Regions from separate parts of the Streptomyces sp. HSW2009 genome, predicted to be linked through region 2. Evidence: riboswitches for the same ligand, from Rfam matches in the RefSeq annotation. Region 2 holds a riboswitch; each other region holds the start of a gene.

Region 1 (4,016 bases), on a different contig from region 2:
TGTGGAACTCCGGGATCGACCGGGTCGCCCCGACCGGCACGCTGACCGTCGGCTCCAGCTTCCGCTGGCGCAGCCACGGGCTCGCCGTCAGCTCGACGGTCATCGCGCTCACCCCGGGCCGGCACATCACCTGGGAGGGCCCGGCCGCCGGCATCCACGAGGTGCACCGCTGGACGTTCACTGCCATCGGCGACAACACGTTGGCCCGTACCGAGGAGACCTGGTCGGGCCCGCGCGTGGACGCCGACCCGCAGGGGCTACGGGCCGAGCTGACCCAGTCGCTGACGGTCTGGCTCACGGACCTCAAGCGCACGACCGAGTGCAAGTAGGCGCCGGGGCGCCGATGGCGCGGGGGCGCCACGGGCCGGGGCACCGGCGGATCGGGGCGCCGGCGGGTCGGGGCGGGGGGTGAGGCGGAGCGAGGCGCCCCGCCGCATCCCGCCGCGCCCCGGCGGCACCCCGGACCGTCAGCCCGTCACCTCGTCAGCCCCCGGACCGCGTCAGCCCGCCACCCCGTCGGCGCCCCGGGCCGTCAGTCCGTCGGCAACCCCGTGCGCCAACCGGCCGCCCGCGGCAGCAGCTCCAGTGCGTCGATCGCGGCCGGGGACAGCAGCTCCGGGGTCAGGTCCGCGATCCGGTGCCAGTCGACCGCGCTGGTCGCGCCGTCCGTCTCGGTGACCCGTAGCGTGCCCGGGGCGAGGTCCACCGCGTAGAAGAGGCCGGTCAGGTGCCAGTGCGTGCCGTTGCGGTGAGCGGTGTAGCTCTTGGCGTCCACTAGCCGGACGGCGCGTGGCGTACGGCCGCTCTCCTCGTGGAGTTCGCGGGCCAGCGCCTGGGCCGGCTGCTCGCCGGGGTCGATGCCGCCGCCCGGCAGGTGCCACAGCCCGGGCGCGAAGACCGGCGAGGCGGCGGAGAGCCGGGTCAGCAGCAGCCGGTCGGCCTCCACGACGATCGCGTACGCGGAGACGCGGGTCCTGATGTCCACGGGGTGTTCCACGGGGTACCTCCATCCGCGCCGGTCACGACGGTCGTACCGGCCCCACCATGATCGCGCCGGGGCGATAGCCGGCCGGGAGCCCTGCGGACGACGGGTGGTGAGCGGTGGGCAGCGGGTGGGCAGCAGGCAGTCGGGCGGCGGGCCGTGGTCGACAGCTGGGGACGGCGGGCGGTCGACAGTCGGGCGGCAAGCAAGCGGCGGGCAGTCGGGCGGTGGGCAGCGGACGGCAGTCGGTGGGCCGGGCCGAACCGCACCACGCCGCATCGCACCACGCCGGACCAAACCGCACCACGCCGTACCGCACCGCGGCGCCACGCCACTTCACGCCGGACCACACCGCGCCAGGCCACGCCGGATCAGCACCACACCGCTCCGCACCACGCAGGCCCCGCCCCGTACGGCACGCACAGCCCCACCCGGCCCCCGGCCCACTCACCACGCTGTCCCGATCGCCACACCACTCACACGTGCCACTCCCCTCCCTCGCCAACCAAGCAGTGTCACCCACAAGATTCACTCCAGCTACCGTCTGCATCAGGACAACACCGCTACATCAGGACAACGGGCGAACTCGCTCTGTCCCCTGCGGAGCGGCGCCCCTACGCTGATAGGCGCAGTTGGTTCACGCCATCCACCAGTGGCGTGACGCAAGAGGGAACCCGGTGTGAATCCGGGACTGTCCCGCAACGGTGAGTGGGAGCTCACGCCATCGACGTCCGACCCGCAGTGGCGGGCCGGGAGCGGTGGCCGGTAGCTGTCCGTCGGAAGTCCGGCAGGCCCCATGAGTCCGAAGACCTGCCGCTGCTCACGTGCGTGGTGCACGTGGTGCGTGCACGGTGGCCTCGTGGACTGGGTCGGCGGTACAGGTGGCTGCGCGGGGCCTCACCCCCGCGCTTCGCCCTCGCCCCTCCCCCGTCATCGCTCGGGGCACGGGATGACGAGGGAGGACGCATGGCTGGCCACGGAGTTCCGCAACCGGGCCGATCGGCGCATCGTCCCCGTACCCCCACCGGCGCACCCACCGCGCTTCCGGACACGACGCCCGCCCCCATCACGGCCCCGGCCGCGGCACCCGCGCTCCCCGGCGCACCGCCCGCGCCCTCGGCTCCGTCCGGCGCACCCGCGCCACCCCCGCGCACAGCGCCCGCGCCCCCGCCCGGCGCCCCCATCATGGCCCCGGTTCCGGCCATCGCCGCCGGCGTCTGCCACGGCACCCTCGGCGAGCTCTACCAGGGCCCGCTGCGCGCCGGTCCGACGCCCGACATCGCCCTGGTCTCCTTCCCGGTGGACCGGCACTCCTGGGTGTACTTCACACCGGGCGCAGGACCGCCGGGTCCGCTGCCGCTGGGGGCGAAGGCGGCGACGGCGGTGCGGCTGTTCCTCGACCGGTTCGACCTCCAACTGCCGCCCGGGCACTGGAGCACCCACTCCGACCTGCGCATCGGCGTCGGCATGGCGAGTTCGACCGCCGATGTCGTGGCCACCTTGCGCTGTCTGTTCCGGCTCTTCACGCTGCCGTACGACCAGCAGGTGGTGCTCGGCATCCTGGCCGCGATCGAGCGGGCCGACAGCGTCTTCCTGGACGAGTTCGCGCTGCACCTGAGCGCCCGGCACCGGGTGGTGCGCACCCTCGGCACCGCCATCGGCTTCCACACCGCGTTCGTCACCGAGCCGGGCACCGTGGACACCGGCGCGGTCACCGCGCTGCTGCTGCGCCACTACCGGCGGCGCGGCGAGGAGTACGAGCGGTGTCTGACCGACCTGTTGAAGGGATTCGACACCGGCGACCCGGCCGTCGTCGCCCGGGCCGCCACCACCAGTGCGGTGCTCTCCCAGGAGGCGCTGCCCAAGCAGACGTTCGCCAGCGTGCTCGGGCACCGCGAGCGGTTCGGGGCCGACGGCGTCTTCGTCGCCCACACCGGCTCGCTGGTCGGCTACCTCTTCGCCGACCGCCCGGCCAGCGACGTCAAGTCCGAACTCTCCGCCTTCTTCCGTTCGCTCGGCCACCAGTGCTCATTCGCCCAAGGAGGCTACGGGTGATCCACCCCCACATCGCCGATGCCCTGAAGGTCCCCGATCTGATCCGCCTCACCGACGGCATGGTGCTGCTCCGCTTCGAGTCGATGAAGATCTACTCGGCGCTCGGCGCCGTCCGTGACCTGTTGGACCGGGGCGTGGTGCGCCCGGGCCAGACGCTCATCGACAGTTCGAGCGGCATCTACGCGCACGCCCTCGCGCTCGCCTGCCACCGCTACGGCATGCACTGCCACATCGTCGCCTCCACCACCGTCGACGCCACCACGCTCGCCCAGTTGGAGGTGCTGGGCGCCACCGTGGAGCAGGTGAAGCCGTCCGAGAACCTCAAGCTCGACCAGCAACTGCGGGTGCGCCGGGTGCGCGAGATCCTCGCCGACCACCCGGACGTGCACTGGATGCGCCAGTACCACGACGACATCCACTACCTGGGCTACCGGGAGATCGCGGACGCGGTCGCCGCCGAGTTGGCCGACACGCTGGCCGGCCGGCCGCTGACCGTGGTCGGCGGCGTCGGCTCGGGCGCCTCCACCGGCGGGCTGGTGACCCATCTGCGGCGCACCGACCCCAGCGTGCGGCTGGTGGGGGTGCAGCCGTTCGGCAGCGTCACCTTCGGCAGTCAGGACCACCACGACCCGGAGGCCATCATCGCCGGGATCGGCTCCTCCATCGTCTTCGACAACGTGCGCCACCACCTCTACGACGCCCTGCACTGGATGGACTTCGTGCACGCCCTGTCCGGGGCCGTTGCGCTGCTGCGCGAGCACGCCGTCTTCGCCGGTCTGTCCACCGGCGCCGGCTACCTGGCCGCCACCGACGCCGCGCGCCGCGACCCGGACCGGCTGCACCTGGTGATCGGCGCCGACACCGGACACCGCTACGTGGAGCGGGTCTTCGCCCGGCACGCCGAGGCCCTCGACCTCGCCACCCTCGCCCCCGTCGACGTCAGCAGCCCCGAGGAGATGACCATGCCCTGGTCCACGAT
Region 2 (4,016 bases):
GTCAGTGACTGTGCGTACGTCGTCCAGGCCACCGTCATCGGTTCCGGGCGCGCGACGTCGCCGGCCAGGATCGGCGGACGCACGTAACGGGTGCCGTACGACTGGACCCACCCGTGCTGGGTGGCCAGATAGCCGGAAAGCCGCTCGGCGAAGTACTGCACCATGTCGTTGCGCTCGGCCTCGCCGTGCACCAGGACGTCGAGCCCGGCCCGCTCCTGGAAGGCGATCACCTCGCGGATCTCCGCCCTGATGCGCTCCTCGTACCCGGCCGCGTCGATGCGCCCGGCCCGCAGGTCGGCACGGGCCGTGCGCAACGCGGCGGTCTGTGGGAACGAACCGATGGTCGTCGTCGGCAGCAGCGGCAGCCCGAGGTGGGCGCGCTGGGCTGCGGACCGTTCGGCGTACGGCTGGGAGCGGCGCGCGGCGGCGTCCGTCACCGCCGCGGCACGGGCCCGCACCGCCGGATCGCGGGTGATCGGCGACCCGGCCCGGGACGCCAAGTCGGTCCGATTCGCGGCCAGTTCGGCGGCGATGGCATCCGTTCCGCGGGTCAACCCGGTCGCCAGGGTGACGACCTCGCCCACCTTCTGTCGGGCGAACGCCAACCAGCGCAGGAGCTGCGGCTCCACGTCCCGCTCGGCCGATGCGTCCAGAGGTACGTGCAGCAGCGAGCAGGAGGCGGCGACGTCCACGCGGTTGGCGAGGCCAAGCAGGGTGCCGAGGGTGCTCAGCGACGCGGCCAGGTCGTTGACCCAGACGTTGCGACCGTCCACGACGCCCGCCACCAGCCGCTTGCCCGGCAGCCCGCCGGCCGCGGCGAGCGCGTCCAACTGGCCGGCGGCGGACCGCGTGAAGTCCAGGGCGAGCCCGTCCACCGGCGCCTTGGCCAGCAGCGGCAGCGCCTCCCCGAGCCGGTCGAAGTACGAGGCGACCAGCAGCTTCGGCCGGTCGGCCAACGCCCCCAGCGCGTGGTAGGCGCGCTCGGCGGCGGCCAACTCGGCCGGCGTACGGTCCTGTACCAGGGCCGGCTCGTCGAGCTGCACCCACCCGGCGCCCGCCGCCCGCAGATCGGCCAGCACCTCCGCGTACACCGGCAGCACCCGGTCGAGCAGCGTCAGCGGGTCGAAGTCGGCCGCCACCCCCGGCGCCGGCTTGGCCAGCAGCAGATAGGTGACGGGCCCCACCAGTACCGGCCGGGCTGCCAGGTCGAGCGCGAGGGCTTCCTTCAACTCGCCGACCTGCTTGGTCGAGTTGGCGGAGAAGGCCGTCCCTGGCCCCAACTCCGGCACCAGGTAGTGGTAGTTGGTGTCGAACCACTTCGTCATCTCCAGCGGCGCCACCTGCTGGGTGCCGCGGGCCATGGCGAAGTAGCCGTCCAGCGGATGGGCCGCGACGGACGCCCGGTGCCGCTCGGGGACCGCGCCGAGCATGACGGTGGTGTCCAGGACATGGTCGTAGTACGAGAAGTCGCCGGTGGGCACCTCGTGGATGCCGGCTGCGGCGAGTTGGCGCCAGGTGTCGGCGCGGAGTTCGGCGGCGGTGGCCGCGAGGGCGTCGGCGTCGACCCGGCCCCGCCAGTAACCCTCGACCGCCTTCTTCAACTCCCGGCCCTGCCCCTGCCGGGGGTAGCCGTACACGGTGGCCCGTGCTGCCGCGGCTGCGGACTTCGCTGTCACGGAGATCTCCTTCGCGAGATGAATCCCTGAGGTCTCGGCGGACCGAGCGGGCGAAGGAGTGAACAGCCGGGTGGCCGCGCCTGCGCCACGACAGCGCAACCGCCCACCCGGTGGGCACGCCGACCTTCCCGCGAGGTCACCGAAACAACCGCGCACGGTGGCCCGGGCGCGGGCAGCGGGCAGGTCTTCGGACTCGCGGGCGCGTCCCTGACGTACGAGACACCTACTGGCCGTCGCTTCCCAGGCCACCTGGACCCAGTGCGTATGACGACTGTCGTTCCCACTCACCGCTGCGGGGCAGTCCCGGATTCCCACCGGGTTCCCTCTTACGACGCGTCCCGCCTGGCGGACGGGGCGAACCTGCTGCGCCAGTCAGCCTAACCGCAGACGCCGACCGGTGGGGTGGGTGGCCCAGCCGGTGTGGGTGAGGTGGGTCACCTGTGGTGAGGCGTTGGCCGGAGCGCCGGACCGGCACGCCCTGCCGCGCCGGACGTTGGCCGCCCGGGCTGCGCGGCAGCCCCGTACCGACCCGTCGTACCCGGTGTCCGAGCAGGTCAGCGCCGTACGCCGGGGCAGCGGGCGGGGCGCGACAGCCTGGCGCGGCGCGCCAGGCGCGGGCCGCTCGGAGCTGGGCCACCGGGTGGGCCGCCTGGGTGAGCCGCCTGGGTCAGCCGGTCGGCAACTGGGGGAGTGGGGGTGGACTTACTTGGACGTCCAACTATATGTTCGTGAACAAGGCCCGCGGTGTCAGGGAAGCCGGTGCGATTCCGGCGCGGTCCCGCCACTGTGACCGGGGAGTGCGTGCTCAAGCAGGTGGAACGCCACTGACGGACCCGTCCGTCGGGAAGGCGGAGTGCGCGCGCTGATCCGGGAGTCAGGATACCGGCCGCGGGATGGTCCGTGTTTCCACGAGGATGGAGCAGACACGCATGGCACCGGTCGCTACCCATGACCCAGGCGAATCGGCGGAACGCACGGCGTAGACACGCCACTTCCTGACGTTCCGTGACGGCTCTTCGGCCTTCGCGTCCCACGGCACCCGACCCCGCACACCCATCCGGTGGCGGTCGGCCGGCCTGCCGTGCCATCCCGGTTCCCACCTGAGGAGAGCACCTCCCATGGTCCACGAACTCACCCATTTCATCGGCGGCAAGCGCACCCCCGGCACCTCCGGCCTGTTCGCCGACGTCCACGACCCCAACACCGGCACCGTGCAGTCCCGCGTCCCACTGGCCGGGCGTACGGAGACCGAAACAGCCATCGCCGACGCCGAACAGGCACAGCGCGTCTGGGGCGAATGGAACCCGCAGCGGCGCGCCCGCGTCCTGCTCAAGTTCCTCCAACTCGTCGACGCGGAACGCGACTCGCTCGCCCGCACCCTCTCCGCCGAACACGGCAAGACCGTCGCCGACGCCCACGGTGACCTCCAACGCGGCCTGGACGTCGTAGAGTTCGCTGCCGGAATCCCCCACCTGCTCAAGGGCGAGTTCACCGACAACGCGGGCAGCGGCATCGACGTGCACTCGCTGCGCTCGCCACTGGGCGTGGTGGCCGGCATCACTCCGTTCAACTTCCCCGCCATGATTCCGCTGTGGAAGGCGGCGCCAGCCATCGCCTGCGGCAACGCCTTCATCCTCAAACCGTCCGAACGCGACCCGTCCGTACCACTGCGGCTCGCCGAACTCTTCCACGAGGCAGGACTGCCGGCCGGCGTCCTCAACGTCGTCAACGGCGGCGAAGAAGCGGTGACCACCCTCCTTGAAGACCCCCGGGTGCAGGCGCTCGGCTTCGTCGGCTCCAGCCCGATCGCCGCCCACGTCTACGCCACCGCCGCCGCCCACGGCAAGCGCGCCCAGTGCTTCGGCGGCGCCAAGAACCACCTGATCGTGATGCCCGACGCCGACCTCGACCAGGCCGTCGACGCCCTGATCGGCGCCGGATACGGTTCGGCAGGCGAACGCTGCATGGCGATCGCGGTCGCCGTACCGGTGGGGGAACGGACCGCCGACGCCCTCGTCGCCCGCCTCAAGGAACGCATCGCCGCCCTGCGCATCGGCCGCTCCGACGACCCCGAGGCCGACTTCGGCCCGCTGGTCAGCCGGGACGCGCTCGACCGGGTCCGTCGCTATGTGGACATCGGCGTCGGAGAAGGAGCCGAACTCATCGTGGACGGGCGGGACTTCACCCTCCCCGGCCACGAGAACGGGTTCTTCGCCGGCGCCACCCTCTTCGACCGGGTCAGCCCGCGCATGCGGATCTACCATGAGGAGATCTTCGGGCCCGTCCTCACCGTGGTGCGCGCTGCCGACTACGCCGAGGCGCTGCGGCTCCCCAGCGAGC
Region 3 (4,016 bases), on a different contig from region 2:
GGCCGGGTGCGGGCCGACCGGGGCCGCGTCGGTGGCGCCGTCCGCACCGGTGCGCGGGCGCTCGGCGAGGTCGGCGGACGCCTCGTACGCGGCGAGCATGATCCGCTCGGCGAGGCGCGTGGACAACTCCTTGGCCTGGGGCGAGTCGAACGGCAGCCGCAGCCGGAAGAAGACGTCCTGGAGGCCCATCACGCCCAGGCCCACCGGCCGCCAGCGCGCGTTGGAGGAACCCGCCTGCTCGGTCGGGTAGAAGTTGATGTCCACCACGCGGTCGAGGAAGGTCACCGCGGTGTGCACGGTGCGGTCCAGGCGCTCCCAGTCCACCGCGTCCAGCGGGTCCGCCCCGTCCGGCACGCCGCCGGCCAGTACGTCATCGCGCAGGTGGGCGGCGAGGTTGACGGAGCCGAGGTTGCACACCGCGGTCTCGCCGTCGTCGGTGACTTCGAGGATCTCGGTGCACAGGTTGGACGAGTGGACGACCGCGCCGGGCTCCGCCGTCTGGTTGGCGGTCCGGTTGGCGGCGTCCTTGAAGGTCATCCAGCCGTTGCCGGTCTGCGCCAGGGTGCGCATCATCCGCGCGTACAGCACCCGCGCCGGCACGGTCTTGACGGCCTTGCCCGCGGCCTCCGCCGCCCGGTACGCGGCGTCGAACTCCTCGCCCCACAGGTCCACCAGGTCGGGCGCGTCCGCCGGCGAGAACAGCGACCAGTCGGCGTCCGTCTCCACCCGGCGCATGAACTCGTCCGGAATCCAGTGCGCCAGGTTCAGGTTGTGGGTCCGGCGCGCCTCCTCGCCGGTGTTGTCCCGCAGTTCGAGGAACTCCTCGATGTCCGCGTGCCAGGTCTCCAGGTAGACGCAGGCCGCGCCCTTGCGGCGACCGCCCTGGTTGACCGCGGCGACGGAGGCGTCGAGCGTGCGCAGGAACGGCACGATGCCGTTGGAGTGCCCGTTGGTGCCGCGGATCAGCGAACCGCGGGAGCGGATGCGGGAGTACGAGAGGCCGATGCCGCCGGCGTGCTTGGAGAGCCGGGCCACCTGGTGGTAGCGGTCGTAGATCGAGTCCAGCTCGTCCAGCGGCGAGTCCAGCAGGTAGCAGGAGGACATCTGCGGGTGCCGGGTGCCGGAGTTGAAGAGCGTGGGGGAGCTGGGCAGGTAGGCGAGCGAGCTGGTGAGCCGGTACAACTCGCTGACGTCCGCCACCGCCTGCTCGGAGGCGCCGTCCGCGAGGCCACAGGCCACCCGGAGCAGGAAGTGCTGCGGCGTCTCGATGACCTGCCGGGTGATCGGGTGGCGCAGCAGGTAGCGGCTGTGCAGGGTGCGCAGTCCGAAGTAGCCGAACCGGTCGTCGGCCCGGCCCACGCCGGACGCGCCGTCGACGCGGGCGTTGGTCTCCGCCAGGAGGGCGTCGAGCCGTGCGGCGTGCACCCGTACGAATTCCGCCGTCTCGTCGGCGATGAGCCCTTCCCGGTGACCGACGGCGACCGAGGCGGAGAAGGAGACCGCGCCCTGCCCGGCGGCCTCCTCCGCGACGGCCCGGGTGAGCAGCCGCGCGGCGAGTCGCGAGTACTGCGGCTCCTCGGCGATCAGACCGGCCGCCGCCTCGGTCGCCAGGGAGCGCAACTCCGCCTCGTCCGAGCCGGGATGGCGACCGCGCAGCGCGGCGGCGGCGACCTTCCCCGGGTCGGTGGCGGGCAGGTCGGCGGTGAGGTCGGTCAGGACCCGCAGCAGTGCGGTCCCGGCTCCTTCGGCCGCTGACACGGGCACGGACTCGCGTGAAACGGGGTCCGCAGGCGCGATGGTCACGGGGTGGCTCTCCCTCGCTCGGCAAGGGGCCACGCGGGGCGGGGCGGCACGCGCGGGGCAGGCCGCGACCGCGGTCTCGGCATGCCACGCAGCGTCCACCGGCCCAACCCGCGGGGCCCGGACGAATACGACGCCCGGCGGCCGGGGCGGCACCCCGGGCCATGGGCGTACTGTCGGCAGGTCCTCGGACTCACGGCGCGCAAAACGGCACACGTACACCGTTGCGGGACAGTTCCGGATTTCCACCGGATTCCCCTGCGGCGACAGCGAGGATGAGCATACATCTTGTGTTGGCCCGGGCATGCGCCCCCACATCTTGTGTCGGATGGGAAGGAATCCCGTACGGATGTGCTAATGCGTGGTGTTCGTTGGCGGCCCGTCGGGCCCGTCATCACGGGCCGGAACGGTTCGGCCGGCGGGTCGCGCATTGGTGGCTTGCCACAGTCCTGGTGTGTTGACCCCCGCCCCGGAGCGGAGTTGGGTGCGTCGCACGCCGTTCACGGACGACGGCGGACATCGGCAGGCGAAGGGGTGGGAATCGGGATGCGCAACACCCGAGCGAGAACGCGTACGGCGCTGGCGGGGACGGCCTGTGCCTGGTTAGCCGCGGGGCTGTTGGCCGGACCGGCCGCGGCGGCATCGACCGCAGGGGCATCGACCGCGGTGGCATCGACCGCGGCGGCATCGGCCGGCGGGCAGCACGGGGCGAGGGCGTGGCACGGGGCGCCCGGCGCGCCCGGCACGGAGCGGGTGAGCCTGGCGCACGACGGCGGCCAACTGGCGCGCGAGTCCTACGGGTACGCGCTGAGCACGGACGGCCGCTGGCTGACCTTCACGACCGACGCCGACCAGGTGGTGCCCGGCGACACCGACGGGCGTTCTGACACCTTCGTCCGCGACCTGGCGACCGGGCGGGTCGAGCGGCTGGCGTTGACGGGCCCCGAGTGGGAGGTCTCCGACGTGTCGGCCAGTGCCGACGGGATGCTGCTCGCCTTCGCGGCCTGGCGCAGGGACCTGCCGCCCGACCAGCCGTGGCAGGAGGACCTGTTCCTGCACGACCGGCGCACCCACCGCACGGAGCGGCTGCTGCCGCCCAACCCGCAACCGGACAAGGGCCTACAGATGCCGGTGATCAGTGCGAACGGGCGGGTGGTGGCGTTCCAGTCGGTCCGCGCCGACTTGGTGCCGGGCGACACCAACGGGGTCGCCGACATCTTCGCGCTCGACCGCACTGACGGCACCATCCGGCGCGCCAACGTCACCAGCGACGGCGCCCAGGCACCCCGGGCGGCGGCCCGGCCGGTACTCAGCGCCGACGGCCGGCAAGTGGGCTTCATCTCCCGCTCCCCGGTGGGCGACCCGGGGCCGGGCGCGGGGGCGAGCGGGGGGCGGAACGCCGGAGCGGATGCCGGTGCGGACGGTCCGGTGGCGGACGGCCTGGCGATGGACGGTCCGGCGGCGGAGGGGCCGGGAGCGGAGAGGCCTGGGGACGCCGGGGCCGTGACGGGTGTGGGGGACGCCGGGGTGGTGGAGGCTGCGGGGCGCGCCGGCCGCCCGGGTCCGCCGCGGAGCCACCCCCAGGACCTCTGGGGCGAGCGTGGCTCGGGGCCCGGCGCCGGGCTGAGCGCACCGCGCAAGCCGCGCTTCGAGCCGATGTACGTGCACGACCTGGGCACCGGCCGGACCGTGGCCGCCAGCGTGATGCAGGACGGCGCCGAGATCGGCGCCACCACCCACGCGCTCAGCGCCGACGGCCGCTTCGCGCTGTTCGCCAGCAAGTCGGCCGTGGTGGTGCCGGGCGACACCAACGGGGCCTTCGACCTGTTCCTGCGCGATCTGAAGCGCGGTACGACGGAGCGGGTCAGCCGCGCGCCTGGGGGCGGCGCGGCGGCCGGCGACTCCCTGTTCGGCCAGTTCAGCGGCGACGGCAAGACCCTCGTCTTCGTCTCGGGGGCCAGCAACCTGGTGCCCGGCGACACCAACGGGGTCGACGACCTCTTCGCCCGTGACCTGCGCACCGGCGAGGTCGAACGGCTCTCCCTGCGCACGGACGGCACCCAGTCGACCACCCCACCGGACGCGTACCTCACCGACGCCCACGCGCGCACGGTGGTGTTCGGCTCCGCCGACGACCACCTGGTGCCGGGTGACACCAATGCGGCGACCGACCTGTTCGCACGGCACCGGAGGGGGTGAGCGCGCTGGAGCCGCGG

The links. A riboswitch is a leader RNA that binds a small molecule or an ion and turns the genes downstream of it on or off. The one in region 2 is predicted to bind cobalamin.
Region 1: linked by a shared signal. The riboswitch ahead of AAHZ94_RS10130 (GHMP family kinase ATP-binding protein) and the one ahead of metE (5-methyltetrahydropteroyltriglutamate--homocysteine S-methyltransferase) in region 2 are both predicted to bind cobalamin.
Region 3: linked by a shared signal. The riboswitch ahead of AAHZ94_RS17605 (ribonucleoside-diphosphate reductase subunit alpha) and the one ahead of metE (5-methyltetrahydropteroyltriglutamate--homocysteine S-methyltransferase) in region 2 are both predicted to bind cobalamin.

What each region holds. Positions count from the first base shown of each region.
Region 1 is NZ_JBEHZD010000090.1:11,700-15,715, forward strand. Features, by position in the region: gene AAHZ94_RS10120 (SRPBCC family protein) at 1-329, shown strand, start outside; gene AAHZ94_RS10125 (NUDIX hydrolase) at 533-997, opposite strand; cobalamin riboswitch at 1,598-1,814, shown strand; gene AAHZ94_RS10130 (GHMP family kinase ATP-binding protein) at 2,168-3,037, shown strand; gene AAHZ94_RS10135 (cysteine synthase family protein) at 3,034-4,016, shown strand, end outside.
Region 2 is NZ_JBEHZD010000062.1:4,525-8,540, reverse strand. Features, by position in the region: gene metE (5-methyltetrahydropteroyltriglutamate--homocysteine S-methyltransferase) at 1-1,676, opposite strand, end outside; cobalamin riboswitch at 1,850-2,042, opposite strand; cobalamin riboswitch at 2,402-2,581, shown strand; gene AAHZ94_RS07750 (CoA-acylating methylmalonate-semialdehyde dehydrogenase) at 2,795-4,016, shown strand, end outside.
Region 3 is NZ_JBEHZD010000220.1:2,024-6,039, forward strand. Features, by position in the region: gene AAHZ94_RS17605 (ribonucleoside-diphosphate reductase subunit alpha) at 1-1,803, opposite strand, end outside; cobalamin riboswitch at 1,962-2,083, opposite strand; gene AAHZ94_RS17610 (TolB family protein) at 2,347-3,999, shown strand.